2 regions of the Leucobacter sp. gxy201 genome follow, and region 1 is predicted to be linked to the other one. Evidence: riboswitches for the same ligand, from Rfam matches in the RefSeq annotation. Region 1 holds a riboswitch; the other holds the start of a gene.
The links. Region 1 has a riboswitch for thiamine pyrophosphate ahead of NHL51_RS02025 (thiamine ABC transporter substrate-binding protein). Riboswitches for the same ligand answer to the same signal wherever they lie in the genome.
Positions count from the first base shown of each region.

Region 2: it holds a riboswitch for thiamine pyrophosphate, as region 1 does, so the genes downstream of both, NHL51_RS02670 (ABC transporter substrate-binding protein) here and NHL51_RS02025 (thiamine ABC transporter substrate-binding protein) in region 1, are expected to answer to the same signal.

Region 1 is NZ_JAMXWS010000001.1:431,282-446,672, reverse strand. Features, by position in the region: gene NHL51_RS02040 (MetQ/NlpA family ABC transporter substrate-binding protein) at 1-373, shown strand, start outside; gene NHL51_RS02035 (hypothetical protein) at 516-1,091, opposite strand; gene NHL51_RS02030 (ABC transporter permease) at 1,091-2,839, opposite strand; gene NHL51_RS02025 (thiamine ABC transporter substrate-binding protein) at 2,836-3,918, opposite strand; TPP riboswitch at 3,913-4,022, opposite strand; gene NHL51_RS02020 (cell division protein PerM) at 4,046-5,839, opposite strand; gene NHL51_RS02015 (helix-turn-helix transcriptional regulator) at 6,002-6,433, shown strand; gene NHL51_RS02010 (VOC family protein) at 6,444-6,857, shown strand; gene NHL51_RS02005 (response regulator) at 6,871-7,470, opposite strand; gene NHL51_RS02000 (sensor histidine kinase) at 7,563-8,798, opposite strand; gene NHL51_RS01995 (GAP family protein) at 8,908-9,750, shown strand; gene NHL51_RS01990 (DUF4166 domain-containing protein) at 9,828-10,475, shown strand; gene NHL51_RS01985 (epimerase) at 10,468-11,448, shown strand; gene NHL51_RS01980 (hypothetical protein) at 11,449-12,510, opposite strand; gene NHL51_RS01975 (bifunctional 3'-5' exonuclease/DNA polymerase) at 12,582-14,390, opposite strand; gene sucD (succinate--CoA ligase subunit alpha) at 14,632-15,391, opposite strand, start outside.
Region 2 is NZ_JAMXWS010000001.1:584,478-599,868, forward strand. Features, by position in the region: gene NHL51_RS02650 (hypothetical protein) at 1-130, opposite strand, end outside; gene NHL51_RS02655 (reverse transcriptase domain-containing protein) at 127-1,611, opposite strand; gene NHL51_RS02660 (NtaA/DmoA family FMN-dependent monooxygenase) at 1,956-3,326, opposite strand; gene NHL51_RS02665 (YkoF family thiamine/hydroxymethylpyrimidine-binding protein) at 3,340-4,017, opposite strand; TPP riboswitch at 4,088-4,197, shown strand; gene NHL51_RS02670 (ABC transporter substrate-binding protein) at 4,229-5,395, shown strand; gene NHL51_RS02675 (ABC transporter permease) at 5,392-6,189, shown strand; gene NHL51_RS02680 (ABC transporter ATP-binding protein) at 6,186-7,004, shown strand; gene NHL51_RS02685 (carboxylesterase/lipase family protein) at 7,010-8,617, opposite strand; gene NHL51_RS02690 (NADP-dependent oxidoreductase) at 8,752-9,672, shown strand; gene NHL51_RS02695 (DinB family protein) at 9,726-10,238, shown strand; gene NHL51_RS02700 (BCCT family transporter) at 10,397-12,250, shown strand; gene NHL51_RS02705 (MarR family winged helix-turn-helix transcriptional regulator) at 12,269-12,790, opposite strand; gene NHL51_RS02710 (GlsB/YeaQ/YmgE family stress response membrane protein) at 13,192-13,455, opposite strand; gene NHL51_RS02715 (CsbD family protein) at 13,524-13,709, opposite strand; gene NHL51_RS02720 (ABC transporter substrate-binding protein) at 13,855-14,787, opposite strand; gene NHL51_RS02725 (ABC transporter permease) at 14,810-15,391, opposite strand, start outside.

The DNA of each region.
Region 1 (15,391 bases):
CCGTTCGCTGCAGATGGTCGCCGACCAGGGCCTCATCGAGCTCGACCCCTCAGTCGACAAGTGGCAGGTCACGGTGCAGGACATCGTGAAGAACCCGAAGAACCTCAAGTTCACGGAGATCGACATCATGCAGCTCGTCGCGGCCTACCCCGAGGCCGACGCCGTCTTCCTGCACGGCACCTTCGCGCGTCAGCTCGAGCTCACGCCCAAGAACGACGCGATCGCGGTCGAGCAGGACGAGCAGTTCGCCGTGTCGCTCGTGAGCCGCGGCGAGGACGAGGATTCGGCCGCCACGCAGGCGCTCGCGAAGGCGTTCCACAGCGACGAGGTGCGCTCGGTGCTCGAGGAGCTCGGCGTGCCCGCCGCGTTCTAAACGCGCACCGCGCCTCCCGCGCCGCACCTCCCGCGCCGCGCCGTGCCATGCCGTGCCATGCCGCGCCGCGCCGCGCACAAAGGGTCGCGAGTTGGGGTTCGTCCCGTATCGGAACCCCAATTCGCGACCCTTTGTCGTCCCGTCAGGCCGCGCCGCCCGCGACGACCTCGTCGACGATCTCCCACGGGCGGTGGCGCGCGTAGTGCGCCTCCTCCTGCGCCGCCCAGCGCTCCCAGTGCGGTGCGTACATCTCGCCGTCGCGCGCGAGCGCCCGCTCCCGCCGGGCCGCCGCCGGGCACTCCACCCATCGGCTCCGCACCCGTCCGCCGGGACCCGCGAAGCGCGCGGCGGCCGCGAGGTTCTCGCGCGTCACAGCCCCGCATCCCTCGATGACGAGGGGCCGGCCCGGGCCGATGCGCTGCGCCGCCCCGAAGCGCTCGGCGACCCAGTCGTAGGGCCGATACTCCCCCGTGTCGAGCGCGGCGGCGAGGGCCGACGATCCCGCGGCGAGCCCGTCCCAGCCGGGGTACAGGTGCTCGACCCGCAGCACCTCCGGCCGCTGCCCCGCCGCACGCAGCTCGGCGAGCAGCCGATCGGCGAGCTGCGTCTTGCCCGCACCCGAGCGGCCGTCGATCAGGAGCACCTCGAAACCGGGCACCCGCCCGGTCTGCCCCTGCGTCCCGCCACTCGCACTGCCGCGGGTCTCGGCGCCGCGCATCAGAACTCCGCCCCCGCCTGGTCGGTGCGCAGGCGCTCCGCGAGCAGCATGATCGCCGCGGCCAGGGCCCCGAGCACGACCGCCGCCGCGAGCCCGGCCCCGTAGGCACCCGGTGCCTGGCTGCCGATGAGCTGCCCGACCGCGATCGGCAGGGTCTGCGCGCCCGGCCGCACGAGGAAAGACGTCGCCCCGAACTCGCCGATCGAGGCCGCGAGCGCGAAGCCGAGCGCGACGCCCGTCGAGCGGCCGAGCAGCGGCAGGTCGACCGAGCGCAGCACGGCGAAGGGCGTCGCGCCGAGCGAAGCGGCGGCCTCGCGCAGTGCGGGGTCGATGCCGCGCAGCACCGGCAGCAGCACGCGCACCACGATCGGCAGCGCGACGAGCGCCTGCGCGATCGGGATGAGCACGGTCGAGGTGCGCAGGTCGAAGCCGATGCCGAGCGGCCGGTGCATGGTGAGCAGGAGGCCGAACCCGAGCGTGACGGCCGAGACGCCGAGCGGCAGCATGACGGCGCCGTCGAAGACGTCGATGCCGCGCGCGAGGAGGCGAGATCGGGGCCGGCGCGAGAGCACGAAGGCGAGCAGCACGCCGAGGGTCATCGCGATCGCCGCCGAGGCGACGGCGTACCGGAAGGTCAGCAGGACCGCTGAGAGCACGGGCGCGTCGAGCGGCAGGCCGTCGGGCGGGTGCACGAGCGCGACGTAGTTCTCGAACGTCCACTCCCCCGAGGGGCCGCGCAGCGAACGGGCGACGAGCACGGCGAGCGGCAGCACGTGCAGCAGCAGTGCGGTCGCCGCGAAGACCGCGAGCACGGCGGCGTCGGCACGGCCGGGCGCCCGCTCCAGATCCCGACTGTCCTCGCGCAGCTGCACCGCGCGCTCGCCCGCCCGTCTGAGGCGCGACGAGACGATGAGCGTCGCGCCGACGATCGCGAACTGCGCGAGCGACAGCACCGCAGCGCCCTTGAGGTCGAGGAACTGCACGGTGAGCCGATAGATCTCGGTTTCGACGTTCGCGTTCGCGCTGCCGCCGAGGATGAGCACGATCGCGAACGACGTCGAGCAGAAGAGGAAGACGAGGGCGGCCGCCGATGCGAGGGCCGGCGCGAGGGCCGGCAGCACGATCATGGTCCAGGCCCGCAGGCGGCCGCCGCCGTGCACGCGGGCGGCCTGCTCGGAGCTGTCGTCGAGACGGGCCCAGAACCCGCCGACCGTACGCGCGACGACCGCAACGTTCGGGAAGGCGAGCGCGAGCACGACGACCGCGAGCGTGCGGTCGAGCCCTGTCCACTCGAGCAGCCCGCCGGGCGCGAAGAGCGCCGAGAAGGCGACGCCGACGACGACGGTCGGCAGTACGAACGGCACTGTCAGCAGGCCGCGCAGCACGAGTCTGCCGCGGAAGCGCAGCTTGTAGAGCACGTACGCGGCGGGAAGGCCGAGCAGCACCGAGACGATCGTCGCGAGGCCGGCCTGCGCGAGCGTGTTGCCGATGACCCGCCAGGTGCGCGGCGCTCCGAAGACCTCGACGATACCGCTCGTGTCGAACACGGCGCCGGCGCCTGCCCCAGTGCCGCCGAACCCGGTCGCCACGAGTGCGAGCACCGGCCACGCGAAGAACAGCGCCAAAAAGGCGAGCGGGACCGCGACGGCGAGCGTCCATCCGGCGACGCTCCAGGCCGTCGCCGGGCTCCGGAGGGCGGTGCCGTCACCGCCCTCCGGTTCACCCGCCCTCGGCCCCGCTGCGGTCACAGACCGATCTGCTCGCTCACGGTCTTGAGCCAGGTCTCGCGCTCGGCGTTGATGGTGGCCGGGTCGAGGTCGTTCAGCTGATCCCGCGCCGGCAGCGGTGCGAACTTCACCCAGGTCTCGGGCATCTCGGCATTCGCGCTCACCGGGTACATGTACATCGTGTCGGGGATCGTGGATTGGAACTCGTCGGAGACGAGGTAGTCGACGACGGCCCGCGCGCCCTCGGAGTTCGCGGCGCCCGCGAGCACGCCTGCGTACTCGATCTGCGACGTGCAGGTGTCGAGCAGGGCGCGCGTCGTGGTCTCGGTCCCGTCGTCGTTCAGCGTCGCGACGGGCGACGAGCTGTACGACAGCACGATGGGCTTCGTACCCTCCCCGAGCGCCGAGAACTGGCCGTAGTAGGCGTCGCTCCACCCTTGCTCGAGGCGCGCTCCGTTGCCCATGAGGTTCTTCCAGTACTCCGCATAGCCGTTCTCGCCGAACGCGGCGACGGTGCCTGCGAGGAACGAGCTGCCGGTCGACGACTGCAGCGGGTCGAGCAGCACGGTCATGTCGCGATAGGTGGGGTCGGCGAGATCCTCGAAGGTCGCGGGCTCGGCGATGCCGTGCTCCGCGAACCAGGCGGTGTCGATGTTGATGCAGGTCGCCCCCATGTCGATGGGGGTGAGCGCATCGGAGCCGGCGAAGGCGTACTCGGCGGCCGACTCGGGCAGCCCCTCGGGCGTGTACGACTCGGCCACGTCGTTGTCGACGAGGCTCGCCGCGGCGATGTTGTCGATGCCGTAGAACGCGTCGGCGATCGGGGCGCCCTTCGTGAGCACGAGCTTGTTGGCGAGTTCGCTGCCGGCGCCCGCGGTGATCACTTCGACGTCGTACCCGGTCGCCTCGCTCGCGGCGGCCGCGAACTCCTCGTTCGGGAACGCGTCGTGCACGACGAGCGTGACGGTTCTGGCGTCTGCGGCGTCGTCGCCCGTCGAACAGGCGGTCAGGCCGAGGCCGAGCGTCGCGACCGCCGTCAGGGCGACCGAGGCGGTGCCGAAGCGGCGCAGCGCGGGCGATGAGATTCGGACAAGCGTCATCGAGGTGTTCCTTCCTCCGCTGGAATGACCCAGATCAGGTTGAACGGTCGAAGCACGCGTGCTTCCTCTCAGCCCCGCGCGTCGGGGCTCCCGTGGATTGCACCCTCCACCTTAGGGCATATTCGGGTTAGCCGTCGCGCCGGCCGAACGGCCAGCCGCGGCGTCGCTTCGACGCGGCTTCGCCGTCGGCGCCGGACGCGCTGCCGTCGCCCGCCGCGGCACCGGGAATGCTGCGGGAGGCCGCCTCGCGGGCGGCATCGCCGGCACGGTCGCGCTGATCCCACGAGTAGGCCCGCAGCAGGTCGTCCGCGTCGGCATCGGCGTCGACCGCGGGGCCCGGGGCAGCTTCTTCCGCTCCCGAGGCCGCTGCGGGGCCGGCGGCTGCCGCGGTCGGGGCTGATGCCGCGTCGCGCACGCTGTCGGGGATCACTCCGGTCTCGACCTCGTCCTGATCCTGGCCCTGATCATGGCTCCCGCTCTGTGGCGGATCGGACTCCAGTGCGGCCTTCCCGTCGGCCTGCTCCGCGCGCTTCACACGGGGCCAGACCTTCACCCGCAGGTCCTTCACGGCCTCGTCGAGCGGCACCGTCTCCTGCTCGGCATCGGTGCCGAGCACCGTCGCGGCGGCGGCGCCGGCCTCGGAATCCTCGCCGGGCAGATCCTGCGACCCGCGCAGGCCGGGCAGCGACGTCGCGACGCGGCGCGCATCGACGCGGCCCGCCGCGAGGCCGACGATGAGGCCGACGCAGAGCTCGGCCGCCGCGAACCCGCCGAAGACCCAGGGCGAGGGCCCGGTCTCGGTGAGCCGGTCGGGCCCGATGCCGCCCGAGGCGAGCGCGCCCGCCCCCGCGAGCACGAGCCCGGCGCCTGCGGCAGCGGACACGGCGATCGCGACGGTCGCAGCCCATGAGGCGCGGCGCAGCAGCGGCCGCCTCGAGAACAGGGTGCCGACGGCGACCGCGGCCAGCACGACGAGCGTCGGCGCGAGCAGCCCCGCCCCGTCCCAGCCGGCAGGGATCGCGCCGAACATCGGCACGGCGGGCACCGGGCCGAGCAGCGTCTCGAACGGCGTCACGCTGCTGCCGGAGCCGAGCGCGAATCCGGCGCCGGTGAGCCACGACGCCGCCCAGATCGCGAGCACCGGGAGCAGGACGAGCTGCAGCAGGAACACGACGAGCGCGCCGAGCGGGTCGAGCTGCAGCGACTGCGAGAGCGTGACCACCTGCACGTAGTGCACGACGAGCGTGACGGCGACTGCGACTGCGGCGAGCACCGTCACTGCGAGCAGCAGCGCGGTCGCGATCCGCACGGCCGCCGCAGCGCGATCGGGCAGCGCGGCCGAGCCTGGCAGGCCGAAGCGTGCGATGCCCCGCTGCGCCGCGCGCACGGCGGCCAGCCACCAGTCGTGGCCGTCGCGGGCCGCGCGCACGCAGAAGCCGACGGTCGCGCACGCGCCGTAGAGCGCCACCGGCACGAGGATCGACCATTCCGGCGACCAGTGCAGCAGCGGAGCGGCGACCGGCAGCGCGGCGAGCACGACCGCGCCGAACCCGATCATGCCGCCGAGCACGCCTGCGGCCCCCATGCCACCTCTGGCGCCGAAGCGCAGGCCGGCGCGCACCGCGAGCGCGATCGTGACGCAGGTGAGCCCGAGCGGCGCGAGCGAGAGCGGGTACTCGAATGCCTGCTGCGGCAGGCCGAGCCCGACCGCGGCCTCCGCACCGACGTCGAAGCCGATGGGCACGAGGTGGGCGAGGAACCAGACGCCGATCGCCCCGGCGAACACCGAGACGGGCTCTGCCGCGAGATCGAAGGTCACCGCCCAGAGCAGCGCAGCGGGCACGACGACGACGGCCATGCCCATGAGCGCGACGGCCGCCGCCTCGATCGCGGCGATCACCGCCGTCACCACTGCTCTCATCGCTCACCTTTCAAGACTCGTCAAGGCTATCGCGGGCGGCCGGGCACCGGCGCACAGCGGGAGGGGTTTGGTGCAGAATCCGCCCGTATAGTGCACCGAACCCCTCCCGCTCCACGCGGCACCCGCTCCATCGGGCGAAACCGCTGCGCGTAAGCTGACTCCATGCCCGACGACGCCCGCCTCGACATGCTGGTGCGGCTGCGCCGCGTGCGCGACCGCATCGATCGCGACTACGCGGAGCCGCTCGATGTCGACTCCCTCGCCCGCGAAGTCGGGTTCTCGGCGGGGCACCTCAGCCGCGAGTTCAAGGCGGCCTTCGGCGAATCGCCGTACAGCTACCTGATGACGCGGCGCATCGAACGCGCGATGGCGCTGCTGCGCGTGGGCGAGCTGAGCACGACCGAGGTGTGCTTCGCGGTCGGGTACGGATCCCTGGGCACGTTCACCACACGGTTCACCGAGCTCGTGGGCGTCTCGCCGGGCCGATACCGGAGGCTGCGCGAGCGCCCGATGCCGGGGCTCCCCGGAGTCGTCGCGATGCGGATGACGAGACCGGTCAGGAATCAAGAAGTTCCGCCGCCGCCCGGCGATTAGCGTGGCAGTCATGAAGATCAACATCACCACCGTATTCCTGCCCCACACCGACGCCGAGGCATCGCTCGCCTTCTACCGCGACGTGCTCGATTTCGAGGTGCGCGGCGACGTCGGCTACGAGAGCATGCGCTGGATCACGGTCGGCCATCCCGACCAGCCCGGCACCTCGATCGTGCTCACTCCGCCCGCCGTCGACCCCGGCCTCACCGATGAGGAGCGCCGCGTCATCGGCGAGCTCATCGCCAAGGGCCTCTTCGCCACGATCATCCTCGCGACGAACGAGCTCGACGCCCTGTACGAACGCGTCGAGGCCGCGGGCGCCGACATTCTGCAGGAACCGATGGAGCAGGACTGGGGCGTGCGCGACTTCGCATTCCGCGACCCGGCCGGCAACACCGTGCGTATGCAGCAGCGCGACTTCTGACCCCGCGCCCGCCTCAGCGGTTCAGCATCGCGACCACCTGAGTGCGGCTCTCGGCGCCGAGCTTCACGAGGATGCTCGAGACGTGCGTCTTCACCGTGGTCACCGAGATGCCGAGCCGCAGGGCGATCGCCGTGTTCGAGCGGCCCTCGCGCAACTGCTCGAGCACCTCGAGCTCCCGCGCCGTCAGCTGCGCCAGGTCGACGGGGTCTGCTTCGGGCCGCGCCTCCTCCGGGGCGTCGGCGAGGGCCGCGAGCGCCCGTCGTGTGACCCGCGGGTCGAGCACGCCGTCGCCCGCGGCCACTCGCCGCACCGCCTCCGCGAGCGCCCCGGCCTCGGTCGTCTTGAGCAGGAATCCGGCGGCCCCAGCGCGGATCGCCGCGAACACGAGCTCATCCTCGTCGAAGCTCGTCAGCACGAGCACCTCGGCGATGCCGTCGCCCACGATGCGCGCGGTCGCGGTCACGCCGTCGACGCCGGGCATGCGCAGGTCCATCAGCACCACATCGGGACGCAGGGATCGCGCATTGCCGACCGCCGACGCGCCATCGGCGGCCTCGCCCACGACCTCGATGCCCTGGCGCTCGAGCATCAGGCGCAGGCCCTCGCGGATCATTCCGTGATCGTCGACGATCAGGACGCGCGGCGCACGCCCCACGGCAGTCGGTTCCCGACTCTGATCGCGCCCCTGGTCGGTTCCCCGCCCGGTCATGCGCGCGCCTCCATCGGTATGCGGGCGCGCACGGCCCAGCCGCCCGCGATCGGCCCGGCATCGAACTCGCCGCCGAGCGCCCGCACCCGCTCGGCGAGCATCTCGAGCCCCATGCCGCCGCCCCGCAGCACCGGCCGAGCGATCGGAGCTCCGCCCCGCGATACGACATCGACCCGCGCGGCACCGCCCTCCGCGACGAGCACCACGTCGACTTCCGAGCCCGAGGCGTGCTTCACCGCGTTCACGAGCGCCTCGTTGACGATGCGCCAGGTCGCCCGGTCCACCGCATCGGGCAGTTCACTGCCGGCGATCCGGTCGTCGAGCTCCACGCTCACGCCCGAGCGTCTGGCGCCCTCGATCATGACCGGGATGCGGTCGATCCCCGGTGCCGCCGCCGTCTCGCCCGAGCCGCCCCGCAGTACGCCGATCATCGCGCGCAGCGCCTCATGAGCTTCGAGGCTCGAATCGCGCACCGCCCGCAGCGCGGCGCGCTCGGCGGATGCGCCCGGAACGGCACCCGAGGCCGTCGCACCCTCGGGCTGCCCCACTTCCGCCGGCACTGCGGCGAGCGCCGCCTCGCTGCGGATCGCGACCGCCGCCACGTGCCCCGCGATGATGTCGTGCAGTTCGCTCGCCATCCGCTCCCGCTCGCCGAGCACCGCCGCCTCGCGGTCGAGCTCGGCGAGACGACGCGCGTCGTCGGCCTGCCGGCGATGCAGCTCGACGAGTTCGCGCGACTGCGCGACGGCGGTGCCGTACCAGTAGGTCGTGCCGAACAGCGCACCGAACTGCAGCCCGATCACCACGGTCACGCGCAGATCGCCGCCGACGATCATCGTGAACACCGCGACGGCCGCCGTCGCGATCGCCACGGCCACGAGCACGCGGCGGCGGGCCCGAGCCGGTAGGGCGACGGTGAGCGTGTAGACGAGGTCGAGCAGCACGATGAACGGCACGAGGCCGCCCACGAACAGCAGGTCGACGAGTACGAGTACGACGGCGCCGAGGCAGCCCGCGAGCGGCGCCCGCTGCTTCGTCAGCGCGAGCGCCGCCGCGGGCAGTCCCGTCAGCAGCGACGACCAGACCGGCGAGTACTCGGGCACGATGCGGAACACCGTCCAGAACCCCGAGAAGCCGAGCGCCGCGAAGAACACCGCGAGCAGCGCATATCCGATCGCCTGCGCCCAGAGCGGCACTGATCTCGGCGCTGCAGCGGATTGCGGTGCGGTCATGCTCCCATCCAACCAGTACGAAGGGCCCGCTCGGCTCCGCCCAAAGGATGAGGCCCCCTCGTCCTCTTCGCCGATCCGCATCCCCGCCCGTGACGCGAATCTGGATGGCATGGACTTCCTGACCGGCATCCCGCTGCCCGCGGGGCTGACCCTGCTCGCTCTGCTCGACGGACTCAGCGTCGGCACGCTGCTCATCCCCGTGTTCTTCCTCATCGCGCCGGGCAGGCCCCGCACCGGCCGCATCATGCTCTACCTCGGCACTATCACGCTGTTCTACCTCGCCGTGGGCGTACTGTTCATGCTCGGGCTCGTGAACATCGTCGATGCCGGCCGCGCCTTCATCGGTTCACCGGCGGGGCAGACGGCGATGCTCGCCATCGGCATCGTCATGCTCGTCGCCGCGTTCAGTATTCCCGGTCCGAAGGCCCGGCAACGGAAGGCCGAAGCCGCCGAACGGGAGCGGGCTCTGCAGGGATCGCCCCCGGGGTCGGCCCCGGGGGCGCTGCAGGGATCGCCCCTGGGATCGGCCCAGGAATCGGCCCAGTCGCCGAGCGGACGCATCGCGCGATGGCGCGACCGTCTGCTCGCCGACGGCACGAGCGGCGGCGCCATCATGGGCGTCGCGCTCGCCGCGGGGCTCGTCGAGGTCGCGACGATGCTGCCCTACCTCATCGGCATGACCATGATCGCCGACGCCCCGATCACGATGCCGCACCGTGTCGCGCTGCTCGCCGGCTACTGCCTTGTGATGATCGCACCGGCGCTCGTGCTCATCGCGGGCCGGCTGCTGCTGGCCCGCGTCATCGACGCACCGCTGCGGCGGCTCGCGGCCTGGCTCGAGCGCACGGGGGCCGAGAACACGGCCTGGGTGCTCGGCATCATCGGGTTCCTGCTCGTGCGCTCGGGCGCGACGCAGCTCGGCATCCCGCTGCCGATCATCGGTTCCGGGTGACATTGCGAGCGGCGCGCACCGGCTCTGCGTTCCGGTTCCGCATCCCGACTCTGCGTCCCGGCCCCTAGGCTGGGGGCATGGCCACGACACCCGCCGCCGTGCTCGGCCCGTACGAGGCCGCGCTCGGAGCGCGGGTCGACGAGCTGCATCCGCGGCTGCGCCGCTACTTCTCGGCGATCCCTGCGGGCAGCATCGGCGTCGGGCACGGGGTGTTCTCCGTGTTCGGGGCGGCACGGGGCTGGCTGCGGCCGCTGCTCATGCCGTTCGAGCGGCGCCGGGCGCTCGCCGCCGGCCGCGGGCGCGATGTGCCGTTCCGCATCGTCAATCGGTCGGTACCGCTCGGCGACGGCACCGTTGCCGCCCGGGCCGAGCGGGTCGTCGAGCTGCCGTGCGGGCCGTGGACGATGGTCGACTCGGTCGTCTGCGTCGGGTCGCGCGTCGTCGACCGCATCGGCGCGCCCTGGACGATGTCGGCCCTCTTCGACGCCGAGGTGCGAGGCGGGGCGCTGCGGCTCACGAGCCGCGCGGTGGGCCTCGTGTGCGGGCGGTTCCGGGTGCGGCTGCCGCGCGGGTTCTCGCCCGTGGTACGGCTCAGCGAGGCGTACGATGATGCGCTCGGCGTGCAGCGGGTCGACCTGACGGTCGACGCGCCGCTCGTCGGCCGCATCTACGCGTACCGCGGCAGTTTCACCTACGAGATCGTGCCGGAGGCCGAACATGACTGAATCGTACGAGTCGGTTGCGAGCGGCGGGCGCGTCGTGCTCGGCGGAGCCGGCGGCTTCATGGGCCGGTGCCTCGCGTCGCGCTACCGCGAGTCGGGGCGCGAGGTGGTGACGATCGGGCGCGCAGGCGCCGACCTGGCCTGGGGCGACGCGCCAGGGATCGCCGCGGCCGTCGACGGCGCAGCCCTCGTCGTCGGACTCGCGGGCAAGAGCGTGAACTGCCGGTACACCGAGGCGAACCGCGCCGAGATCTTCCGGTCGCGGCTCGAGACGACGGCGGCGCTGTCGCGGGCGATCCGCACCGCCGCGGCTCCCCCGCCGCTCTGGGTGAACTCGTCGACCGCGACCATCTACCGCCATGCGGAGGATCGCCCGATGACCGAGGATGCAGGCGAGATCGGCAGCGGGTTCTCGGTCGAGGTCGCGAAGGCCTGGGAGCGCGCGCTCTGCGCCGATGCGCTCCACTCGACACGCCGCATCGCGCTGCGCAGCGCGATCGTACTCGGCGACGGCGGCGTGCTCGGCCCGATCAGGGTGCTCGCGCGGCTCGGTCTCGGCGGGGCGCAGCACGACGGCGCATGGCCGGTCACGCGGGCCCGGCGCGCGGCCGGCACCGCGCACCTTCCCGGCGCGCGGCACGGCGCCCAGCGCTTCAGCTGGGTGCACATCGACGATGTCGCACGCATCATCGACTTCGCCGAGGCGACTCCGTCGCTCTCGGGGCCCGTGAACGCGAGCAGCCCGAACCCCGTCGACAACCGCGCCTTCATGGCCGAGGTGCGGCGGCAGCTCGGCGTGAAGTTCGGGCCGCCGATGCCGCGCTGGATGCTCGAGATCGGCGCCATCGGCATTCGCACCGAGACCGAGCTCGTGCTCAAGAGCCGTTGGGTGCTGCCCGAGCGGCTGCAGCGGGTCGGCTTCGAATTCGCCTACCCGGAGCTCGCGCCCGCGCTTCGCGACTCGTTCGCGTCGTAGCTACCAGGCCGCGGCAACCGCCCGGTGCGCCGCGAAGAGCGGAACGGCGGCGCCCTCGGGAGCCCGCCCGAAACCGCACTCGGTCGACACCCCGAAGGGTCGCGGCACGTGCCGCCGCGCCGCCGCGATGCGCCGGGCGGCGCCCTCCTCGCCGTCCTCGCGATGCACGAGGCCGAGGTAGAGCTCGGTCTCTCCGGAGATCTCGAGCGCTTCGAGCGCATCGTAGTAGGCGTCGTCGTCGCGTTCGATCGGCACCGGCAGGTGCAGCCAGGTGAGCGGTCGGTGCGCCGCGCGCACGACGAGGTTCGCGAAGCTCACGAGGTTGCCGGAGTCGGCCGGTTCGACGAAGTGCTTCTCGGCGACGTCGCCGTAGCAGAGGTGCACCCCGACTTCGACGTCGGCGGGCACGCGGTCGACCTGGCGGGCGAGGCGCTCGCTCGTGCCCTGCCAGACGTCGTCGAACCATTCGTAGGGCCTGCCGTCGAAGCTCGTCTGGCCTTCGAGCATGGCGAATTCGAGCGCGGCATCCCACTGGATCGCGGTGCGGTCGTGCGGCAGCTCCTCGAGGATGCGGTCGAGTTCGCGCGCCAGCGCGGCCTCGTAGACCGGCTCGAACTCGGCGCGATCCTCGGCCCGCACGAAGCTGCCGACGACGCCGAGCGGTGTCGGCAGCGATACCTGGAAGCGCGTCGCCGCAGGGATCGCGCCCTCCCGTTGCAGGCGGTCGAAGATCGCGAACGAGTCGATCGCCGCCTCGGCGTAGCCGAGCGGCGGCAGATCGAGCTCCGCCGCTCGGACTCCGTCGGCGAGTCTGACCTGCCGCATGTCGAGCATGCGCAGCGGGATCGGCGTATCGCCGACGCGCTCGATGCCGGCGGCCCGCCCGAGTCGGTCGGCCTGGAAGACGATCCAGTGGAAGCGCTCGCCGACCTCGCCGTCGGGGATGCGCTTCAGACGGTCGCCGAGGTGCTCGGCCGCGACGCGCAGCGTCGTTTCGGCATCGTCGAAGTTGATGCTGCCGACGAGATGGCAGCCGCGGGGTTCGATGGTGCGCTCGCTCATCCTCCCAGTATCCTGCGAGCGGCGTTCGGCGCGCGCCGTATGACGGACGATGACGGCGGCCGGCCCTCCGGTCAGTGCTGGGCGGCGCGCTCCGCGATCCGGATGTCGAGCGGGAAGTCGACGGGCGCGTCCCCGAAGAGCAGCCGCCCAGCCCCGGCCGCCGAAGCGGCGACGGCCTCCGCCACGGCATCGGCGTGCTCGAGCGGGGCGTGCACGATCACCTCGTCGTGGAGGAAGAACACGAGATGCGGTCGGCGGGCGAACACCGGGCCCGATGCCTCGGCGACCGGATCGCCGCCCGGCACCGGAGGGAACGCGGCGAGACGCAGCCTGAGGTCCGCGAGCCAGGCGAGCGCCCATTCGGCAGCCGTGCCCTGCACCACGAAGTTGCGGGTGAAGCGGCCGAAGTCTCGGGCGGCGCGGCGCGCCTGCTGCTCGTCGCGCGTCGTCGCGCCCGGGAGGCTCGCTCGTGCCTGCAGCTCGGCCCACTCGGGCCCCGGCGCCGGCGACGACCGGCCGAGCCGGGTCGAGACGATGCCGCCGCGCTCCCCCACGCCGGCTGCTCCGTCGACGAGCCCCATGGCCTGCGGAAAGCTGCGGCGCAACCGCGGTACGAGCCGGCCGCTGTCGCCGCTCGTGCCGCCGTACATGGCGCCGAGCACCGCGATCTTCGCCTCCTGCCGCGAGCCGACGATGCCGCTGGAGACGATGCCCGAGTACAGGTCCGTGCCGAAGCCCGCCCCGGCCATCGCACGGTCGCCCGACATGGCGGCCAGCACGCGCGGCTCGAGTTGGGCGACGTCTGCCGAGACGAGCGTCCATCCCGGGTCGGCGCGCAGTGCGGGGCGCAGCTGGCGCGGCAGTTGCAGCGCGCCGCCGCCGCTCGACGCCCACCGCCCGGTGACGACGCCTCCGGGCACGTAGACGGGGCGATAGCGCGCGCCCTGCACCCACTCGTCGATCCAGGCCCAGCCGTTGGCGCTGAGGAGGCGTGCGAGCTTCTTGTAGCGCAGCAGCGGCGCGATCGCAGGGTGGTCGTGCTCCTCGAGCTCCCAGTGAGAGGTCGAGGCGACCTCGATGCCGGCGGCGCGGAGCGAACGCAGCAGCTTCGGCGGCGAGTCCAGGCTCACGGCCGCATCGCCGAGCGCCGCGCGCACCGCTTCGGCCGCCCGGAGCATCTCGGCGGGCTTCGCACCCGGGTCGGGGCGCGGGCCGAGCTCGTGCACGAGGATGCGGTCGTGCTCGTCGGCATCCCACGGCACCCCGGCAGACCCGAGCTCGGTGCCGATGAGGCCGCCGGCCGACTCGGCGGCGAGCAGCAGGCCGAGACGCGCAGACCCCGCCGCGCGGGCGAGCGCCGCCCGTTGGCGTGCGAACTCGGCGAGGGCGGCGTCGATGCGGTGCGGCACTTCGTCTGCGCGTGCGGCGGGGGCGCCCCGACCGTCGAGGTCTCCGAGCTCGTCGACTTCGAAAAGCGCGGTCGCGGGATCCGCCCCGAGCGTCGCCTGGCTCGCCGGGGCCGCGGCGAGGGCCGCCGACGGCCGATCCCACTCGCGCGCCTCGGCGAGCGCGCGGTGCTCGGCGCTGCCGGCGGCGCCGTCCGAACTGCGCAGAATCGCGTGGCAGAGGCGCAGGTCGTGGGCGCGCTGCACTTCGACGCCCGCGTCGAGCAGCCGCGGGTACCAGTGCGGGGTATCGCTCCAGACCCAGCGCGGGCGATCTTCCCCCTCGCGCGCGGCGACCGTCGCGGGCAGTTCGGCGGGCTCGACGTCGGTGCGACCGATCGCGGCTCCCGATGCGTCGAGATCGACGAGCGCGACGCGATCCCCGGCCCAGCCGACCGCGCACCACCGCGCCCCGGGCCCGACCTGTTCGCTCACCCGACCAGGCTACTCGCACCGGCTCCCCGCCCGGCCCGCGCAGAACGAGCGAGCGTGCAGGTCTCGACCGAGTGTGCACCCGAATCACGGTGATTCGCATCCACACTCGTGATCGAGCTCTACGGTGGTGAACGCGAAGGCTTCGGTGCCGTTCGCGAGCACTACGGAGCGGGGACGCGGAAGGCCCCTGCTCCCGCGACGGAATCGGGGAACAGGGGCCTCGGCTGCGGGCGCGCGTGGATTACAGCGCGTTGTACGCCGCGCGCAGCAGCTCGGCGGCCTCGGTCGGGGTCTTGCCGACCTTCACGCCCGCGGCCTCGAGGGCCTCCTGCTTCGCCTGAGCGGTGCCCGCCGAGCCCGACACGATGGCGCCGGCGTGGCCCATGGTCTTGCCCTCGGGGGCGGTGAAGCCGGCGACGTAGCCGACGACGGGCTTCGTCACGTTGGCCTTGATGTACTCGGCCGCGCGCTCCTCGGCGTCGCCGCCGATCTCGCCGATCATGACGATCGCCTTCGTCTCGGGGTCGGCCTCGAACGCGGCGAGCGCATCGATGTGCGTCGTGCCGATGACGGGGTCGCCGCCGATGCCGATGGCGGTCGAGAAGCCGAGATCGCGCAGCTCGTACATCATCTGGTAGGTGAGGGTGCCCGACTTCGAGACGAGACCGATCGGGCCCTTGCCCGTGATGGTCGCCGGGGTGATGCCGGCGAGCGCCTCGCCCGGCGTGATGATGCCGGGGCAGTTCGGGCCGATGATGCGCGTCCGGTTCCCGGTCGCCTGGGCGTGCGCCCACAGCTCTGCGGAGTCCTTGACGGGCACGCCCTCGGTGATGATGACGAGCAGGCCGATGCCCGCGTCGATCGCCTCGACGGCGGCGTCCTTGGTGAATGCCGGCGGCACGAAGGCGACCGAGACGTCGGCGCCGGTCTCGGCCATCGCTTCGGCGACGGTCGCGAACACGGGCAGCTCGACGGCAGCACCCGACGCGTCGGTGTGCGAC
Region 2 (15,391 bases), 150 kb from region 1:
CCACATGGCTCTCTACTTCGGGAACTACGCTCAGAACTAGTTCGCGACCAAGCGGAATATTCGCATGGGCTTGAATGATTCTTGCGATCGCCGCTTCAACTTCTTCGGTCATGACCTGCTGATTCGTCACTGTCGCGCTCCCCATTCGTATGCGGTGTGATTCTGAGCAGAGTCGTTCTTGATGGCAGTGAGTGAATTACTTGAATCAGTTTGAGACAGTTTTCCCGCCACGGCCGCGATCCCTGCCTCTGTAATCTGGGTTGCCCGAAGGTATACGTTTTGCAAAGCGTCTGAAGAAAGCTGCCCTGCCTCGGCGAGTAGCCATGCTGCTTCTGCACGTACGGACTCAGAAGCGTCATGTTCGACCCACCCCGCTGCACGTTCAAGGAAATCATGCTTACATGCCGAGTCACTGGTTAGGGACTTCATTGCGAGTTGTAGGAGCCAGAGCCGGTGCCACGGAGTATTCCGCTTCTGTTTCTGAATCAGTTCGAGCAGTTCCCAGTTCTCGGATTCGGAGGGGCGGCTCCTTGCATACTCCACAACTCTTCGGAGGCGAATTGGTTCCTTGTCGACGAGGCCCGCGAGTAGCTCGTTGGGAACTCGTTCGGGGAGATCTCGAGCGACTGTGAAAACTGCTGACCCGGCGTGTGCCAAGGCGCTGCTTCGGGGGTTGTTTGGGTCGCCCCAGTCTGAAATCAGTTCTTTTACTGCCTCGAAGTTCACCTTGTCCGAGCTTGGCTGTTCAAGCTGGACGTCCCAGTCCTCGTACCCTACTTCGATTAGAACTTCTTTGGTGAGTGCTTCTGAGACCCGCTCCGTGTATTCATTGAACAGGGTCTGCTGAGCTTCTAAGGTGCTCGCAAGTTCGGCGCTGCTCACAACTTCAGACTTATGCTCAGCGAGAGCCAGATGGACGCGGCGCGCTTCCTCCATGGCAACCTCAATTGCCTGATAAGCGTCCTTTTCGTCGTTGAGAATCAGCTTGAAGTCATCCGCATAGCGCATTACTTCAAAGCCTTTTCGAACCAATCCACGTTCCATTCTGTTGAGATAAAGATCCGCAAGGCGATGACTCGAATTCACGCCTTGTGGAAGCCCGATAGGGCGAGTGAACAACGATCCGAGGAGGAGGCGCGTGAACTCTGCCTGCTCGACGGTTGCTCCTTGGAGCATTAGTTCCTCTGCGAGGAGAGCATGATCGATGAATTCGTAACAGGCCGCGATATCAAAGCTAGCCACCCACTGAGCGTGGTCCGACGTACCAAAGGACTCGAAGGCTTGAAAGTCTGTTTCTCTGGTCGATGGCGGGAGCGTGTTCTTCAGTAGGTCCACGAGGGCTTCGAAGGTAACTCTAGAGGTCGGCGAAAGCACTGCTAACGGCCGATTTCCCTTGCTCTTCTTCGGCATTGCGAGAAGCTCAGGCGTCGTTACGAGCCCGCTCCCTAGGCTTATCCGAGTAATATCAGCTAGAACTTGGTCATTATCGAAAAATGCACGCTCGGAGATGAGCTGTGGTAGATCAAGAAGCGGTTTGGAAACGACAAGCTGTGCAGCCCGACCAAGATTTAAGGAAGAGATCAGGCTCTGTGGTGCGAGAATGGTACGCACGTTCTGAAGCTTACCAAGATGCATAGCGGTAACTTATCGTCTTTGTTCAATGTCTGGTGCTGATGCCGGTGTAATGGTCGTATGATCTCTCCTTGATGTCAGCTACGGAAGGTGGGTGACACAGGGTGATCCGCATGGCTTGTGCCTGACCGTGGACGGCACGTCTCGGATAAAAAAATCAATACCAAAAACCCTAAGAACACCTTCCGCAAGGCCAGCACCACCCGCTAAACTGACCTCATGAAAACCGCAGAATCATGCGGAGTTTCATGGGTTTTCAGCAGTTGCCATGAATTGCTTATGGCCTTCAGTTGTTCTTGGTTCGAGTCTCAAGGGCAATGAGACTAGTGGAGCCTGTATCCCAGATGCTCGCGCAGGGTCGCCCCCGTATATCCGGTGCGGAATATGCCGCGGCACTGCAGCTCCGGTACGACGCCCGCTACGAAGTCCTCGAACGATGAATGGTAGAGCGCCGGGAAGACAATGAAGCCGTCGGCCGCACCGCTGAGGTACAGATGCCCGAGGCGATCGGCGACCGTTGCGGGGGAGCCCACGACCTGCGGATGCAGCTGATTCAACGCCTGCTCGATCGCGAGATCCGCCACCGTGAATCCGCGCTGCGTGCTCACCGCCGCCAGCATGTCCTCGAACCCCATGCTCCCCGTCGCGCCACGATGCGCCGCGAGTACGTCGACGGCCAGCGCCTGTGGGTCCAGGTCATCCGCATGCAGCAGCCGGGCCAGCTTCACCAGCGCCTCGGCCGGATCGATGCGGTTGCGCAGCATCCGCAGCTTCGCCTCCGCATCGGCATCCGTCCACCCCACGACCGGCTGCACGCCCTGCAACACCCGGATCGAATCCGGGTCGCGGCCATGATCGACACGTGCACGCTCGCGCAGCTCCTCGCGCAGCGCGCGCATGCCCTCCTCCGAATCGCCGACCGCGAAGACGACCTCCGCCCACCGCGCCGCGAACGCCCGCCCTCGCGGTGACGACCCCGCCTGCATCAGCACCGGATGCCCCTGCGGGCTCCGCGGCAGCGTCAACGGACCGCGCGACAAGCCGTCCGCAACTCCGTCGCCGTGCGCACCGGGCAGGCGCAGCTCCTCGCGCACACGGTGCACGCGGGAGGGATCCGCGAAGAGGCCCGACTCCCGGTCGTGCACGAGCGCGCCGGGCTCCCACGAGTTCCAGAGATCGATCACCGTCTGCACGACATCATCGGCGCGATCGTAGCGCGCTCCCGGCGGGTCGATGCTCTCGTGGCCCATGTTTCGGGCCTCGGCATCCGTCGTCGACGTGACGATGTTCCAGGCGACGCGGCCGCCCGAGAGATGATCGACCGACAGCAGCTGCCGCGCGATCGCATATGGCGGCACGAAGCTCGTCGATATCGTCGCACCGAGCCCGATGCGCGTCGTCGCGCCGGCCGCGAGCGAGACCGTCGTGATCGGGTCGAGGTAGATGCTGCCCTTGCCCGCCGTACGCAGCGTCGTGCCGTAGTCGCCGTCGCCATCCTCGGGCACGGCGAGCGCATCGGCGAAGAAGATCATGTCGAAGCAGCCGCGCTCGAGCGTGCGCGCAAGATCGGCGTAGAACCGGCCGCTCAACCAGTCGGAGCGCCCGAGCGGGTCGCGCCAGTTCTCGGCGTACTGGCTCGTCGGCGGGTTCACCATGCCCACCAGATGCATCTGCCGACCGGCCTGCTGGCTCATGACGGGCCCGTGCTCAGTCGGCGATCGGCGACGGGCTGTTGATCGACACCGTGAGATGCGTCGCCACGTGCTGCACGGCAGCCCCCACGCCGATCCACGCATTCGCCGCCGTCTGCAGCACCGCCGCGAGATCGCCGTCGAGGCGGGTCGCGTAGTGATCGGAGCCCGAGTACACGCCCTCGGCCTTCGCCTGCTCGATCGCCGCGTAGATCGGCGTCATGTGGTCCGGTGCTTCGGCAGTCGTTCCAGCACCGTCGAGCAGCGGATACAGCGACCAGTGCGCCCGCGCCCGCACGCCGGTCTCGGGAAGCGAGATCGGCACCGCACCGAGCGCCGGCACCCCTTCCGGCAGCGCGCACTGCAGCTCGCCCGGGCAGCCGCGCGACAGCAGGATCGCCGCCGATAGATGCGCCCCGCTGCGAGCCGCGGCTGCGATCACGTCGGCGATGAACGCGACGACGCGCTGCTCGGGGCCGGTCACGAACGTCGAGATATCGTTCGTCTCGATCGTGAGCCCGCTCGCGTCGGCCTCGCCGAGCGCACCGAGAATGATGCGCACGTAGTCGGAGTCGTACACCGACAGCGTGAAGCGGGCGCCGACGCCGTACTGCTGCGGAGTCATCAGCGCGGCGGGGTCGGTCGTATCGACGGGAGCGAGATCGGTGGGCTGGGGGTTCGGCTCTGCAGTCACGCCACCACCATAGGGGAACGAGTCGGGCTCGGTGCAACAATTCGAGATCGTCAGCGCGAACGGGCTAGCATGAGAGGCACACGGGAGTCCGGTAGGCCGGGCTGAGAGGAAGGTACTCAACCTTCGACCGTCGAACCTGATCTGGGTCATGCCAGCGCAGGGAGACACTCACCGAACCCGTGCCCCCTCACACACGAAAGGGCACGCTTTCATGCGACGCACCATTATTCATCGATCATCGACCGACACCATCGCGACCCGCGCCACCATCGCGACCCGCGCCACCATCGCGACCCGCGCCACCATCGCGACCCGCGCCACCATCGCGACCCGCGCCACCATCGCGACCCGCACCACCATCGTGGCCCTCGCCGCCGGAGCGCTCGCGCTCACCGGCTGCGCGAGCAGCTCCGGCGACACCGCCAATGCATCGAGCCCGGGCGGCGACCTCGCAAAGGTCTCCTTCGCGCTCGACTGGGCACCGAACACCGGCCACGTCGGCCTCTACGTCGCCGACGAACTCGGCTACTTCGAAGAGGCCGGCCTCGACGTCGAGATCCTGCCCTACGGCTCGACCCCGGCCACCCAGCTCGTCTCGGCGGGCGAAGCCGACTTCGGCATCGGCGGCCAGTCGCAGGTGCAGATGGGCCGCACCTCGGGCCTCGACCTCGTCTCGGTCTACCGCACCACCCAGACCGACACCGGCCGCATCGTCACCCTCGCAGGCCGCGATGACATCACCCGCCCCGCAGACCTCGACGGCCTCGTCTTCGGCGGCTTCGGCGCCCCGCTCTACACCGCCCTCGCGAAGGGCACCATCGAGGGCGACGGCGGCACCGGCGACTTCGAAGAGGTCGCCCTCGACACCGGCGCCTACGAGGCGCTCTCGCAGGGCCGCATCGACTTCACGCTCTCGGTCTCGACATGGGAGAACGTGCAAGCGAAGCTCGACGGCCACCCCTACCAGGAGTTCCGCTACCAGGACTTCGGGGTGCCCGACCAGCAGGGCGGCGGCATCGTCTCGAGCGAGGCCTACCTCGACGCGCACCCCGACGAAGCGAAGGCCTTCGTGCACGCGATCGCCCGCGGGTACGCCTACGCCGACGAGCACCCCGACGAGGCGGCCGAACTGCTCCTCAAAGCGAACCCCGACACGCTCGGCAAGTCGAAGGAGCTCGTGCGCGCGAGCATGCAGCTCATCGCCGACGAGGGCTACTTCCGGGCCGACGGGCTCGAGATCGGGGCCGCGAACCCCGCCTTCTGGGACGAGTTCGGTACCTTCCTGCTCGACGGCGGCTTCCTCGTCGACGCGAACGGCGAGAAGCTCACCGAGCAGCCCGACTGGAGCGAGTACTACACCGACGAGTACCTCGGGTGAGCGAAGCGGCCACGCTTCCGCGCGGGCGGGCGAGGGCCGGCGTCATCGTGCCGCCGATCCTCGCCTTCGTCGCGCTGCTCGCGATCTGGCAGGCCGTCTCGACCGCGGGGCTCGTGCCCGCCGACATGCTGCCCGCGCCCACCCGCATCGCCTCCGCCGGAGCAGCCGAGAGCGACGTGCTGCTGCGCCACGCCATCCCGACCCTCACCGCGACGATCACCGGCTTCGCCCTCTCCGTGACGGTCGCGTTCATCACAGCGACACTGCTCGACTTCTCGCTCGTCATGCGCCGCGCGCTCCTGCCGCTCCTCATCACGAGCCAGACGCTGCCGCTCATCGCGCTCGCCCCGCTCGTCGTGCTCTGGTTCGGCTTCGGTCTGCTGCCGAAGGTGCTGCTCGTCGCGTTCGTCACCTTCTTCCCGATGGTCGTCGGGTTCTTGCGCGGCTTCGCGTCGGCCGACCCCGAGGCCGAGCATCTGCTGCGCTCGATGGGGGCCGACCGGGGCAAGATCTTCCGCATGGTGCGCCTCCCGGCCGCGACCGACTCCTTCTTCTCATCGCTGCGCATCTCGATCACCTACGCCGTCGTCGGCGCCATCTTCGCCGAGTACGCGGGCGCTGTTTCTGGCCTCGGCGTGTACATGCTCACCATGAAGAACGTCTTTCGCACCGACCTCGTGCTCGCCGCGGTCGTCGTGAGCACCGTGCTCACGCTCGGGCTCTACGGCACGGTCGCGCTCATCGAGCGTCTCTGCGTGCCGTGGCTGCGCATCGAACGGAGGGGCGCCCGATGAGCGGGGCCGGCATGGTGCGACAGGGATCCCTGGCGTCGGCCCACACGCGACCCGGGCCGGGGAGCCTCGAGGTGCGCGGCATCGCGAAGAGCTTCGGGGCGCGGCGCGTGCTCGCCGACGTGTCGCTCGAGGTCGCGGCCGGCGAGATCGTCGCGCTCGTCGGGCCGAGCGGCAGCGGCAAGTCGACGCTGCTGTCGATTCTGACCGGGTCGCTCGCTCCCGATGCGGGGGAGCTGCGATTCGCGGGCGAAGCGGTCGCCGGCCCGTGCCGGCCCTTCGCCTACATGCCGCAGAGCGACGTGCTGCTGCCCTGGCGGCGCATCGTCGACAACGCCGCAATCGGGCTCGAGGTCGCGGGCCTCCGTCGCGCCGAAGCCAGGGCGCGCGTCGGCGAGCTGCTCGAGCCCTTCGGTCTCGCCGGCACTGAGCGGCTCTACCCGCGCCAGCTGTCGGGCGGCATGCGGCAGCGCGTATCGTTCCTGCGCACCGTCGTGCAGGATCGGCCCGTGCTGCTGCTCGATGAACCGTTCGGCGCGCTCGACGCGATCACCCGCGACGAACTGCAGCAGTGGCTGCTGAAGATCTGGGGCGAGAACGGCTGGAGCATTCTGCTCATCACCCACGACATCCGCGAAGCGGTGCGGCTCGCCGACCGCGTGCTGGTGCTGCCGCGCGAACCCGGCCCGCTCATCGGAGACGTTCGGGTGAGCCGCAATATCGCGCGCGGCGACGGCTTCGTCACCGATCCGCGCGTGCCGCCCCTCGAAGCGGAGTTGCAGGGGCTGCTGCGGAAGGCCTCCGGGCGCGCGGGCTGACCGGCCTACTGCGCCCGGAGCTTCGGCTGCTCGGCCGCCGCCCCGACCTCCGGCACCGGTGGTTCGGCGACTGCGACTGCGGCCTCCTCCGGCCGCACCATACGGGCCGATGCGTAGGCGTCGGCCTCGTCGCGCAGCGGAACATCGAAGATGCGGCTCGGGCCGTCGCCGTCGGTGTCGCGCGGCCACCCCGGGTAGCCGTCGCGGCTGAACCGCACGATCGCCCCGTGCACCGCGTCCGCCAGCCGCTGCGGCGGAGCCGGGCCCGCGACGGCCGAGACGCCCGGGGCGTCGAGCCGATCGAAGACGAACGGGATGTCGATGCAGTGCCCCGCGTACGGAGGCTTCTCGCCATGCCACGAGAAGCGGTAGCTCCAGGTCGGGCCCGCCTCGGGCGTCTGCTCGCGGGCCGTCGCGATGCGCGGCACCCACGAGCGGAAGAACACATCCGTCACATAGCGGCCGAGCATCACGGCGGTGCTCGTGAACGCTCCCGTTCGCGGGTGCTCGAGCCAGTGCGCGGCCGACTGCGACGATGCGCCGAGTGCGCGCAGCAGCATGCGGCGCGGCAGGTGCTCGAGCGGCCCGCCCGGCTGCAAGAGGCCCGTCAGCTCGTCGTCCGCCGTGCCGATCACGAGCGGCACGCCGGCACTCGACCCCCGGGACGCGGCCGTTTCGACGTCGCTCAGCACGACCTCGCCGTCGGCGACCGGGCCGATCATGAGCCCCTCGCGCAGCAGCTCGTGCAGATCGTGCAGCAGGTGCGGCATCGCGGGCGACGCGACCCTGCGCTGCAGCTCGAGCACCCGCGACTCGGGGATGGAGAGGAAGCCGGCCTCGTCGGGCGCCACCGCGGCGAGCTTCGCGAGACGTCGGCCCCGATCCTTCGCAGCAATGAGCGACGCATCGGCGATCGCGGGCGACATCGCGCACACGCCGTGGAAGAGGCCGGCGGCGTACGGCACCCCCATCAGCGTGAGCGCCGCGCTGCCGCCCGCAGATTGGCCGCCGATCGTGACGCGCCCCGGGTCGCCGCCGAACGAGGCGATGTGACCCTGCACCCACTGCAGGGCGCACACCCAGTCGAGCACGCCCCGGTTCGGTACGGCGCCCTCGGTCCACCCGAAGCCGCGGAACCCGAGCCGGTACGACAGCGTCACGAGCACCACACCGTCGCGTGCGAAGGCGCGGCCGTCGTACCAGGGGCTCGCGGGCGACCCCGAGAGGTACCCGCCGCCGTGGATCCAGACGAGCACCGGCAGTGCGGCGTCGGGGTCGAGCGTCGGCGTCCACACGTTCACGCTGAGGATGTCGTCGCCGGCGATCGACTCCTCGGGAATCAGCGTCATGCCCACGTGGCCGCGCATCGGCGTCGGCCCGAACCGTGTCGCCTCGAGCACGCCCTCCCACGGGCGCCGAGGCCTGGGCGCGGCGTACCGGTGCTCGCCGGTCGGTCGCTCCGCATATGGGATGCCGCGGAACACCGCGACGTCGGTGCCTACCGCATCGGCATTCGGATCGGCACCGGGGCTCGCATACTCCCAGACTCCGCGCACGCTTCCCGAGGGAGTGCGCGCGATCGGGGGACCGCTATGCTCGCCCGCTCGGCTCATATGCACACAGTAACAGTGCGCACTGCAGTGCCATAGGGATCGCGAAGCGGCCGATGCCCGTGACGTCGTCGCGGAATAGCGGGTGCCGGCGATACGTTCACGGGAAGAGAACGCCGAACCGAAGGAGTGCGCCCATGCGAGCCGCCGTCTACGACCGCTACAGCGAAGATCTCGACACCGTCGAGGTGCGCGAGGTCGCCGAACCGAAGCTGATGGCGGGCAGCGTGCTCATCGAGGTGCGCGCCGCTGCGGTGAACCCGGTCGACTGGAAACTCATGGCGGGCGGCCTCGACGGCATGATCGACGCGAGCTTTCCGGTGATTCCCGGATGGGACGTGGCCGGCGTGGTGATCGGGCTCGGCCCCGATACCCCCGAGTTCTCCGTCGGCGACGAGGTGCTCGCCTACGCCCGCAAGGACGTGCTGCAGCACGGCACCTTCGCCGAGCGCATCGCGGTCTCGGCGCACGCCGTCGCCCGTAAACCCGCGAGCCTTTCGTGGGAGCAGGCGGCCGGGCTGCCGCTCGCCGGCGGCACCGCATTGCGCGCGATCGATGCGCTTGGCGACGTCACGGGCCGCACGGTGCTCGTACATGCGGCGGCGGGCGGCGTCGGCGGATTCGCCGCCCAGATCGCGGTCAGCCGCGGCGCCCGCGTCATCGGCACGGCCTCCGAGCGCAATCACGACTACCTGCAACGCCTGAACATCGCACCCGTCGCCTACGGTGACGGCCTCGCCGAACGCGTCATCGCCCTCGCCGGCGGCCCGGTAGATGCGGTCGCCGACTTCGTGGGCGGCCAGCTCGAGACGACACTCGCGGTGCTGCGCGACGGCGGCCCGCACGTCTCGGTCGCCGACCCGACCGTCGCCGCTCACGGCGGGCGATGGATCTGGGTGCGCCCCGACGGCGCGGAGACGGCGCGGCTCGCCGCCCTCGCCGAGTCGGGGCAGCTGTGGGTCGAGATCGCCGAAGTGTTTCCGCTCGAGCGGGTCGCCGACGCCTTCCGCGCGAGCCGGACCGGGCACACGCGCGGCAAGCTGATCGTCGTACCGTGACGGGTGCCCTCGCCCTCTCGCGGATGTCGGCGCGAAGGCCTATCGTGGCGGGTATGAACGCTCTCGAGGTACTCATCGATGTCGCCGGCCGGCCGAAGTTCGCTGCGGAGATGCTGCGGGGCCGCCTGACGCCCGAGCTGCTGAACGCCCACCCGCACCACGACAACTCGATCGCCTGGCTGCTGTGGCACTCGGCTCGCGAGATCGACGAGCAGCTCGCCGACATCACGGGCGGCGAGACCGTATGGGTGCGAGACGGCATGGCCGACCGGTTCGGCTTCGCGGTGGAACCGGGGGAGCACGGCTACGGGCACAGCCCCGAGCGCGCCCGTCAGATCGTATGCGACGACGCCGACCTGCTGATCGACCACCTCATCGCCGTGATCGACGCGCAGATCGCCGTACTCGAGTCGCTCGACGAGGCCGAGCTCTCGCGCATCGTCGACGAGCGGTGGGACCCGCCGGTCTCGCTCGCGACGCGCATGACGAGCATGTCGCTCGACGCGCTCGAGCACGTCGCTCAGGCGATGTACATCGCCGGCATGGGCGCTGACGCGTTCGAGTAGGGTCGGGGATCTCCCGGCTACCTGCGGAGAGCCTCGACCGATGATCCCTGGACGCATGCACCGTGCGCATTGCAGACTCATCGCATTTGCAATGGCGCGACCCCGCACCCAGTGTGGAACGTGGTAACTGCTGACCCGAAATGACGGAGTTGATACTTGTGAGCTCAGACGAGCACACCGATTTCCAGGCGTTCCCGGACCATCCGGACCTGCCGGAGACCGTGCATCTGCACGAAGCCGTGCAGATCGCCGACGACGACAGCGACGAGCGGATCAGCGCGAAGCTGCGCACGCACGGCGTGCACATCGGCCGCGGCATGATCTCACCGCGCGTCTTCTGGCCGGCGCTCATCGTCATCGTCGCCCTCGTGGCGTTCGCGATCCTGCTCCCCAACAGTGCCGAGCGCACGTTCAGCGCGGTGCAGGGCTGGATCGTCACGAACCTCGGCTGGTACTACATGCTCGCGGTGGCTCTGTTTATCGGTATCGCGGCCTTCATCGGCTTCTCGCGCCTGGGCCGCATCCGCCTCGGTCGCGACGACGATACGCCCGAGTTCGGCCTGCTCTCGTGGTTCTCCATGCTCTTCGCCGCGGGCATGGGCATCGGGCTCGTCTTCTACGGCGTCGGCGAACCGCTCACCTATGCGACGGTCTCGCCGAAGCCCGGTTGGAGCGGCGACCAAGCCGAGATCTCCGGGCTCGCCATGGCGCAGACCTTCGTGCACTGGGGAATCCACCCCTGGTCGATCTACGCGGTCATCGGTCTGGCGATCGCCTACGCGATCCACCGCCGCGGGCGCCCCGTCTCCATCCGCTGGGCGCTCGAGCCGCTCTTCGGCGAGCGCGTGAAGGGCTGGACGGGCGACATCATCGACATCCTCGCCGTGCTGGGCACGATGTTCGGCGTCGCGACCTCCCTGGGCCTCGGCGTGCAGCAGATCTCGGCGGGCATGGCCGAGATCGGCATCGTAGACCGCGTCGACAACACGATCCTGGTCGTGCTCATCATCATCGTGTCGCTGCTCGCCATGCTCTCGGTGATCAGCGGCATCGGCGCCGGCATGAAGTGGCTGTCGAACATCAACCTCTCGCTCGCCGGCCTGCTGCTCGTCAGTCTGCTGCTGCTCGGCCCGACCCTCTTCCTGGTGCAGAACTTCACCGAGTCGATCGGGGTCTACCTTGCGAACTTCATGGGCATGACGTTCGACGTCGGCGCCTTCCAGCGCGGCGAGGCGACGAGCTGGTTCGAGAGCTGGACCATCTTCTACTGGGGCTGGTGGATCTCATGGTCGCCGTTCGTCGGCATCTTCATCGCGCGGATCTCGCGCGGACGCACCATCCGCCAGTTCATCGCGGGCGTCATGCTCGTGCCCACCCTCGTCGGCATGCTCTGGTTCTCGGTGCTCGGCGGCACCGGCATCTTCCGCCAGTTCTTCGGCGAGGGCGATCTGGTCACCGATGGCGAGGTGAACGTCGACAGCGTGCTGTTCAAGATCCTCGGCGACCTGCCGTTCGGCACCATCTTCTCCGTCATCGGCATTCTGCTCGTCGCCATCTTCTTCATCACCTCATCGGACTCCGGCTCGCTCGTCGTCGACATGCTCGCCTCGGGCGGCCACCCCAACCCGCCGACCTGGTCGCGCGTGCTCTGGTCGCTGCTCGAGGGCGCCGTCGCGATCGCCCTGCTGCTCGCGGGCGGGCTGAAGTCGCTGCAGGCCGCCGCACTCGCGACGGCCCTGCCGTTCAGCGTGATCCTCATCCTCATGGGCGTCGCGACGATCAAGGCGCTGCGCATCGACGACCAGGTGCTCGAACGCTTCGAACGCAGGCAGCGCCTCGAACGGGTGACCGAGCACATCACGTCGCACTGGGCGAACACCCTCGGTGACCTGCCCGAAGTCGAGAGCTACGTCGACGACCGCATCGACTACCGGATCTCGAGGTCGCGCGGACTCTTCGCGAACCGCAGCGCATCGAAGCATACGACGCAGAAGCCCACGCCCGAGAAGTAACGCGGCGTTCGCAGCGCGCTACTCGGCGCTCTCGGCCTGTTCGGCGGCGAGAGCGTCGAGTGCGTCGGCGATCTGCGCGATGACCGCTGCGGCGGTCTCGGCTTCGGCGTTGTCGAAGCGGTCGATCTGCTCGACCAGTCGCGCATGGTGAGCCCCGATGGCGCGGTCGATCTGCTCGACGCCCGCCTCGGTCGGTACGAGAATGCTGGCGCGACGGTCGGTCGGGTGCTTCACGCGCTCGACGTAGCCGCGCTTCACCAGGCGGTCGATCACGTTCGTGATATTCGCGCTCGATGTGCCGAGCATCATGATGAGCGCCTTCGCTCCGATGCTGCGGTCGTCGCGCTGCGCCTGCACGAGGTAGCGCAGGGCGCGCAGATCGAGATTCGACAGCGTCGACGAGGTGATCCAGCGCTGCTCCTGCTGGTGCTGCGCTCGGCGCAGATGGAGCACCGCCGCGGCGAGATCCTTCCCCGCATCGCTGCGCGGGGGAGTCGCGTACAGATGCTCCTGCTCGTGGCGAACGATCTTCTGCGGCATCAGGCCCTCCGGTGCGGCTTATTCGCGGGATGCGCCCGCGGCCCGGGTCTGCGCCTGGGCGAGTGTTGCGAATTCTCCGAGGTGGCGGTGCACTGCGTCGAAAGCGACGAAGCGGCCATTTCTCGACTCGATCGTGCCGAGAAACTCGCCGGCGTCGTTTCCGGCCCAGAAGCCGGGTTCCACCTCAGTCCATGCCGGTGGGCGCACAGCCGATTCGGGGCGATATCGGTCTGCAACGATCAACGTCATTTCGAATCTCCAGTGTAGAGCTTTGCGAACTGGGCCAGTCGGAACGTGGCCCAGTTCGTGAAAGATTTCGCGCATAGGGGGCATGAGGCGTCTGCCCCACGCCCCCTATGTTTTGAGTTGCAGCCGCGGGCCTCGTCGCGGGCGCTTCGCGATCAGTCCCGGCGGCGACCCACGATCATGCCGTAGATCAGCAGTACGACGATCGAGCCGGCGATCGCGACGAGCCACGTCTGGATCGAGAAGAAATCCTGCAGCGGCGCGCCGAACAGCAGGCTCCCCAGCCATCCGCCCAGCAGGGCACCGAGAACGCCGAGCACCAGGGTGGCGATCCAGCCGCCGCCCTGCTTGCCGGGGAGGATGGCCTTCGCGATCGCGCCCGCGATCAGACCCAGCAGTAGAAATCCCAGAAACCCCATGATCTTCTCCTTCAGTACGGTGATGTTCGTGCCGTCGTGCCGTCGGGCGGTCGAGCCCGAGCGAGCGGCTACTTGCCGAATGCGTCCTTCGCGGCATCCTTCACGTGCTCTGCCGACTGTTTGAGCCCGCCCTTCGCCTGCTTGGCCTTGCCGGCGACGACCTTCCCGTCGTCGCCGGTGGCTTTGCCGATGATCTCTTCCGTCTTGCCCGCGACCTTGTCCATCCCGGCCGAGATCTTGTCTGCTGCGCTCATGATGACTCCCATCGAAGCTCGAATAATCTGACTATGAAGTAAGACACTCAGTAAGTAGTTTATAAAGTGTCTTACTTTTTATAACAGGAGTATCGCCGGGCGCGCAACCCGAGCGCGCGAGAGTTTTCTGAGAACTACGCCGGAGTCAGGCGAGCCCGTTGGCTTCGAGCCAGGCCTTCGCGATCTCGGCCGGCTGCTGCTTGTCGGCCGTGCTCCGCACGTTCATCTTCACGAGCTCCTCGGTCGTGAGCTTCGCGCTGACCGCATTGATCGTCTCCGAGATCTCATCGGCGACCTGCGCACTCGCGATCGGCACGACGTTCGACGACAGGATGAGCTGCTTCGGGTCGTCGAGCGCGACGAGCTCGCCCGACTCGAACGCCGGGTCGGCCGAGTAGATATCAGCCACCTGCACCACGCCGCCCTGCAGCGCCTCCAGCGTCGTCGGGCCGGTCGCAGAGAAGGCGAGGTCGACGCCGTACGCCTGCTTCGCGGCCGCGGGGCCGTACGGGCGCTGCTCGAACTCGGGCGCCGCCCCGATGGTGAGCGGTTCGTCGACCTGCGCGAGGTCGGCGATCGAGGCGAGCCCGTGCTCATCGGCGAACGACTTCAGCACCGTGTAGGTATCCTGATCGCTCGCCTCGGCGTAGTCGAGCGCCACCAGGCCCTCGGGGAGGGCCTGCTGCAGCTCGGTGTACACGTCTTCGGGGCTCGTCGACGACGTCTCGCCCTCGAGGAACTCGAGCAGGTTGCCCGTGTACTCCGGAAACAGCCCGATGGCTCCCGATTCGACATCGGGCATGTACGCGTCGCGCTGCCCGATATTGAACTTGCGCTCGACCGTCTTGCCGTCGTTCTCGAGGGCCTGCGCGTAGATCTCGGCGATGATCTCGTTCGAGTAGTACGCCTGCGACCCCACGACGATGGTGCCCGAATCGCTCGAGGCTTCGGGTGCTGCGGTCTCGTCGAGCGGATTGCTCGACCCGCAGGCGCTGAGCGCGAGGGCGAGCGCGGCGGCCGAGCCGAGCGCCGCCAAGCTGCGCAGGCCGGTGCGACGGGTGGTGCGATGAGTGGTCATGGTGATCCTCGCTTCGATCGGTTCAGACAGTGGCTTCGGTACGGCGTGCACGGGGCGCAGGCGCGAGCCCCGCGGGGACGGTGGCGCGCTGGGCGAGCGCGAACAGCAGGTCGACGATGAGCGCGAGCAGTGCGACGAGCAGGGCGCCCGCGAGCACCTGGTCGAATCTGCGCAGCGGGATGCCCTGGATGATGGGCCAGCCGAGCCCGCCGAGATTCACGTAGGCGGCGATCGTCACCGTCGCGATGACCTGCAGCGTCGCCGCGCGCAGCCCGCCGATGAGCAATGGAAGCCCGAGCCTGAACTCGACCTTCCAGAACACCTGCCAGCGCGTCATGCCCGTGGCGACGGCGGCATCGATCACGCGCCGGTCGATCGCCTCGATGCCCGTGTAGGCGCCGGCGAGCAGCGACGGGATGGCGAGCAGCACGAACGTCGCGAGGGCGGCCGCGGGCACCCGCAGCACGCCGAAGAGCAGCACGAGCAGGATCAGCAGCCCGAAGGACGGCACAGCGCGCGCGGCCCCGGATACCGCGACGGCGATCTCGCGGCCGCGCCCCGTATGCCCGATCGCCCAGCCGGCCGGCACGGCGATCAGCGCCGC